Linked DNA regions of Aureispira sp. CCB-E. The protein of the gene in region 2 interacts with the protein of the main gene of each other region in a pairwise test. Links are inferred from orthologs where the notes say so. Each region holds a gene or a part of one and is shown on either strand. Other genes may lie near its edges.

Region 1 (3,271 bases), 2.6 Mb from region 2 along the record:
AAACTTCCCATTTAGTTTTTTTATTATAAATGTAAATACCGTATTATAGTTTTTATCAGATAACTTCTTATCTTTTCCTGCTCTCAAAATTGGATCTAAAACAATTGTCGCCTGTTGCAAATCACGAACAGTAGGCGTTAGAGAAGCATTATCAACAAAGACAGCTGCTTTTTTTGCTTTCTCATAGGTGCGATACCATTTACTATCAAATCTAGGAAAACCAATACGCTCAGTAGAAGATTCTCGTTTACTCATAATGTGGATAGATGGAAATTGCCCACTATAATCTGTTTGGACTCGTCCAATTGCATAACCATATTCAAAACCTTGAGTGATTAGCAACCCCAAAGCAAATTGTTTGTTCTCTTTATTTTTAAATCGCTCTTTTACAGCTTCTAATTTCCAAAAAGAAGCATAGACTTGTGTAATACTAGGTGAGAGATCTTCAAGAGAGGTCGAAATAGAAAATGTTTTGATAGAGCTATAATAGTTTGGAGAACTACTAATCCTAATTTTTTTTCCTTTATAAAATTCTTGAATAGCATTTTTTAGTTGATTGCTCAGCCCTTTAGGAATGTCGGCAACTAGTATCGTTTCTCTTATTTTTTGAAGCCGTTTTGCCAATTCCTTTTCTTCCAATACATTGTATTCTTTTTCTAATTTTTGAATTAGTAAATCCGCACCACAATCTTCTATGGTCTTTTGATAAAAATAAACAGGAATGCCAAGTCCTTGATCTGTCCACTTAGGCAAAGCCTGCTGCATGAGCGCATAATTAGCCGCGTTGTGTCCTATAATAGCAGATTTTTGAACAGATGCTGAACCGATTCCAAAATAAGAAATGTATTGAACAGCAAAATCGGGTTTAGCATAACCTGACTGAGCTTGCAATCTTGCTAAAAAGAAGTATACTAAGATGATAGAAAAAAATAAGCGCATAATTAGGATACTTTTAGTTTAAGGAATTAAGCAATAAAAATATACTCTATTGATAACGAACTGTGAATCGCTCAAAAAGCAATGTTAATTTGAGCCTTATAATTTAATCCAATTCCTTGAATGCTCTATATAAATCAGACCATTCTTTTCTTTCTTTGACAACTGTTTCAAGGTATTCTTTCCAAATTTCGCTGTCTTGTGCAGGATCTTTTACTACTGCTCCAATAATACTTGCCGCTAAATCCCTAGCTTTTATCGTTCCGTCACCAAAATGTGCGGCTAGAGCTTGACCACTATTAATAACAGAAATAGCTTCAGCAGTACTAAGGGTAGAGGTAGGCATCTTTAATTTTGTTTTGCCATCAATTGTCTTCCCATCTCTTAATTCCTTAAACATCGTAACCAAGCGTTCAATTTCTTTGATTGGAGCTAATTCAGCAGGTATATCTAGGTTTTTACCCAATTGATCTACACGTGTTTTAACAATGTTAACCTCTTCCTCCAAAGAAGAAGGTAAGGGGAGAACAACTGTATTGAAACGACGTTTTAAAGCGCTAGAAAGTTCATTGACTCCTTTGTCTCTATCATTTGCGGTTGCAATAACATTAAACCCTTTTTGAGCTTGAACCTCTATGTTTAACTCAGGGATAGGAAGTGTTTTTTCAGAGAGTATGGTAATCAAAGTATCTTGAACATCAGAGGGAATTCTAGTTAACTCCTCAACTCTTGCTAACTTTCCTTGTTGCATTGCTAACATAATAGGTGAAGGAACTAAAGCTTCTTCAGAAGGTCCTTTAGCCAAAAGGCTAGCATAATTCCAACTATAGCGAAGGGTGTCTTCATTAATCCCCGCAGTTCCTTGAACTAACAATGTGGAAGTTCCTGAAATAGCTGCTGAAAGATGTTCTGCAACCCAAGTTTTAGCAGTTCCAGGAACTCCCATAAGCAATAACGCACGATCTGTTACCAAGGTAGCGACAGCAATTTCTATAACACGCCTTTTACCAAAATATTTAGGATTGATGATAGTCCCATCTTCTAATTCTCCACCTATAATATACGTAACAACTGCCCATGGAGATAGTTTCCAATTCGCTGGTTTAGGAAACTTATCGTGTTTAGCTAATGCTTCTAATTCTTTTGCGTATTCCTGTTCTGCGTGATATTTTAACAGCGTTTCTGACATTCTTGTATAATTGTGTTTTGTTATTTGTAGAGCAATTTTTTGTGAAAATTAAGCAATACCAAAATTTTTCATACTAAAAAAGACTAGTGTCACAGCTTGATTTTTGGGATCACTTGCTTAATTACTTGGACTGCAAAATAATAATTTTTGATGGATCGAAATACTTTGATCTAAAGTTATCTTTTAATAAAACAAAAAAAGGTGCCAACAAGTTGATGAAACCTTGCTGACACCTAAATAATATTTAAATTACAATTGCTTTTTTCTTATTCTTGATTAATAATGACTTTACGTTGCGAAAAGACATGTTCATTATAAACTATAAATACATAAACTCCAGAAGGAAAATCGTAATTACTAATTTGAATGTCCTTATCCCCAGCATAAACCATCCCTGTCTGATGTTCTACACCATTAATTCCAACTAGTTTCCAGTTGTAATCTTGTTTTAAAGCCTTATCAAAAGAAACATTAAAGTAATCTTTCGCAGGATTTGGATATAGATTCATAGAGTTGATTTCATTTAGTTCTGGTTCAGCAGCAATTTGATCAACACCAACCCAATATCCACTAACATCTCTCGAGGTTGCAGCTTGGAATACTTCTCTGCTAAGTTCTGCTTGGATGAATACAACAGCTTGAAAATGCTCAGGACGATAAACAATTGAAGTTGCGCCATGATTCCAAGTTAAGGTTACTTTTTGTGTATCTCCAACTGCCCAAGAACGAGTTCGTATATTGGCTGCTTCATCATCTTTTCTAACAACAGCATGTACCATGCTATTACTTGCGCCACCATACGTTAGCGAATCTTCGGTAATGACTGTATTAATTCTGTAACGAACAGGATTCGGTAAATCTACCAGAGCTTTTACAGTAGCTTCTATCGTAAAGATGCCTGCATTGTTATGGTGGAAAGTATCAATTTCAATATCAAACTTCGGACTAGCTAACATTTCTTTCTCAAAATCTATATCCTGTAAATACCTAGATCTTGGAACGCCAGTAGTTTTTCCATCAATATAGGCTCGCCCTGCTTCAGGAATTCCATAAAAATAAGTTCTAGCATCTGCTACGATTTCGTTATCCAAATAGAATCGATCATTGGCAACAGGTTCTGCACAATGATATTGTAGCATGATTAAA
Region 2 (3,022 bases):
TATACAAGTCAATAAAGAAGGAAAGTTTCTTGGTGGAAAAGTTATTCCAACCAAACAATTGGGAGAAGGGATTCCTGTATATGACGAGGCGCAACAAGCTTGGAAACAACTCATTGATTTGTCGTTAGAAGATTTTCCAGAATCACCAGTAGAATTTTCTTTAGAAGAAGGAAGTATTCTTCCGATTACATTAGAAGCAACTCCTACCGCTATCGATAGCATTGCCATAGATAATAGTAGTCAAAATAAATCCGAACATTAGTAGATTTATTACATAAAAACAACTTCTTTAAAAGAATACGCCACAATCTGCTGATTTGTTTGGATTTGTAGTCGACCTTCGGGAGATATGCCTACGATTTTTCCTTGAAAAGTAGCCTTTGTTTTAGCATCTTGATAAGTACGCCATTCTTGATAAGCGTACAATGTTTGCAAATAATCTTGATTTAAAAGATCGTGCTGTTCTGCTTTTAATTGCAAATAGCGTTGTTCTAAATATTCACAGAATAGACCTATCAGTTGATAAGTATCTTGACGAATGTTTGTTTCTAAGAACAAAGAAGTAGGATTGGGTAACTCTGGCGAAAAATACGTTTGATTGATATTTAACCCCACACCAATTATTGTACTTGCCAATACATGCCCTTTTAGTTTATTTTCTATTAATATCCCTCCTATTTTTTTGTCATTGATATAAATATCGTTGGGCCATTTGACAGACAATTCATCAAGAGGAACAATATAATTTTTGAGCAAATCATAGACGGCAAGCGCAACAACTTGGTTTAGCTTAAATTGGGATTGGATGGGCAAAAATTTTGGATACAAAATAACCGACAAGGTGATATTCTCACCTTTGGCACTTTCCCATTTACTGCCAATCTGTCCTCTTCCTGCATACTGGTTATCGGTATAAATGACAGTTCCTTCGATTGGAGTGCTTTTTGCCAGTAGAGTATTAGCAAAAATATTGGTAGAATCTACACTTGCAAGATAATTTGCAACTTTTCCAATGAAAAGGCTGTTAGAAGATACAGGTTTCATGCCTAAGACCAATTTTTTTTCGTTATTTTTACCCAATAAATTTTAGAATCTGTTTGTTCAGATTTTTTCAAAAATATAATTTTATTTCAAGTTACTATTAAAGTTTATAAAGAAACCAAAAAACTATTATTTATCATAACGCAACTGAAAAGTACTCTACTGACTATAAAACAGTGTACTGCGTAGTAAAACTCTTACTGTATTGAGCAACAAAAATATTGCCTTCCAACAAGATGCACAAGATACTCGTGCTTTGACAACTCTTATTATTGATGCTATTCAAGATAACAAAGGGAAAGAAATTGCTTTGTTTGATATGCGTGAATTAGAAGAAGCTAGTAGTGATTTTTTCATTCTTTGCAATGGAAATTCAAAAACACAAATTTTAGGTATCATCAAAAACATTGAGCGACGAGTTTATGAAGAATTTGGAATTCGACCTGATCACTCAGAAGGACAAGAAGCCAATTGGATGTTACTAGATTATTTTTCGGTAGTTATACATGTTTTTTCAAGTGAAAAAAGAGCTTTTTATAACTTAGATGACTTGTGGAGTGATGCTAAAGTAACTAAATACGATAATCAAGATTAAAATGACAGGGAAATATTTGTGCGAACATTAATTTTTTCTTAACTCAATGTTGCGCTTTTCTGACATTCTTAATGCAACTTTTTATTTTCTTTTTAGTTTAAAAGGATAAGACTAAACAGAAACAATTATAGATATCAATAAATATGGAACAAAAAAATTCACCTGGCAACAAACCAAAATTTAATGCTTATTGGTTTTATGCCATCATTGCGGTGATTCTAATTTCGCTTAACTTATTCAACCTTACAGGTTCTACTCCTGATATATCAATGACGGAATTGACAAAACTCATAAAAAAGGGGGATGTTGATAAGATTGTCATTGTAAGTACGGGAGAACAGAGTAAGTATGCAGACATTTACATCGACAAGGAAAAACTATCGAATGAAGCATACGAAAAAGTATCCAAATCTACGATTGGTACCGCCAATCCTGGTCCTCACTACAAACATACGGTTATCGTTGTTGAGACCTTTATGAAAGAAGTAAAAGAGGTACAAAAAGAATATTTGGCAGCTAATCCTAATGCGGAAGAAATAACCTTTGGTACCGAAACTAAAGGTACATTAGCTGGGATTATTATGTGGCTATTTCCTTTTATTTTGCTCATTGGAATTTGGGTCTTCTTCATGCGCCGCGTTGGTGGCGGTGGTGGTGGCGCTGGTGGTCAAATATTTAATATTGGTCGCTCTAAAGCCACTCTATTTGACAAAGATACAAAGGTAAATGTAACCTTTAAAGATGTTGCTGGTTTGGACGAAGCCAAAGAAGAGGTCATGGAAGTGGTTGACTTCTTGCGCAATCCTAAAAAATATACTGTCTTAGGGGGTAAAATTCCAAAAGGGGTTTTGTTAGTAGGCCCTCCAGGTACGGGTAAAACATTATTGGCAAAAGCAGTAGCAGGAGAAGCAGATGTTCCTTTCTTTAGTATTTCTGGTTCTGACTTCGTTGAAATGTTTGTGGGAGTAGGAGCATCAAGAGTTCGTGACTTGTTCCGCCAAGCTAGAGAAAAAGCACCTTGTATCATCTTTATTGATGAGATTGATGCTATTGGTCGTGCAAGAGGAAGAAATTCGATGCAAGGAAATGACGAGCGTGAAAATACTTTGAACCAATTGTTGGTAGAAATGGATGGTTTTAGCACCGATAAAGGGGTTATTCTTGTTGCTGCAACCAACCGCCCTGATATTTTAGATACAGCCTTGTTGCGTCCTGGTCGATTTGACCGCCAAATTGGAATTGGTAAACCAGACTTAGTTGGTCGGGAGCAAATTTTCAAAGTACATCTAAAACCTATCAAAATCAGTGATAATGTTGATGCCAAAACGTTGGCGATGCAAACACCTGGTTTTGCAGGGGCTGAGATTTCTAATATTTGTAATGAAG

The links.
Region 1: the proteins of rsfS (region 2) and QP953_RS15925 interact in binary tests that used the Escherichia coli proteins (3 or more experiments, as listed by UniProt). The link is inferred for Aureispira sp. CCB-E from one-to-one orthologs.

What each region holds. Positions count from the first base shown.
Region 1 is NZ_CP133671.1:4,108,269-4,111,539, reverse strand. What follows is about bases 85-3,018. They hold QP953_RS15925 (AAA family ATPase), read right to left. Parts: upstream 2,126-3,018; coding sequence 1,043-2,125; downstream 85-1,042. Other genes in these bases: QP953_RS15920 (T9SS type A sorting domain-containing protein), read right to left, coding at 2,392-3,018; QP953_RS15930 (PEP/pyruvate-binding domain-containing protein), read right to left, coding at 85-939. Also shown: more of QP953_RS15930, read right to left, coding at 1-84; more of QP953_RS15920, read right to left, coding at 3,019-3,271.
Region 2 is NZ_CP133671.1:1,482,007-1,485,028, reverse strand. What follows is about bases 257-2,941. They hold rsfS (ribosome silencing factor), read left to right. Parts: upstream 257-1,246; coding sequence 1,247-1,636; downstream 1,637-2,941. Other genes in these bases: ftsH (ATP-dependent zinc metalloprotease FtsH), read left to right, coding at 1,780-2,941; QP953_RS05610 (biotin--[acetyl-CoA-carboxylase] ligase), read right to left, coding at 271-1,044; QP953_RS05615 (CapA family protein), read left to right, coding at 257-262. In the rest of the region: more of QP953_RS05615, read left to right, coding at 1-256; more of ftsH, read left to right, coding at 2,942-3,022. UniProt on the Escherichia coli protein: Functions as a ribosomal silencing factor. Interacts with ribosomal protein uL14 (rplN), blocking formation of intersubunit bridge B8.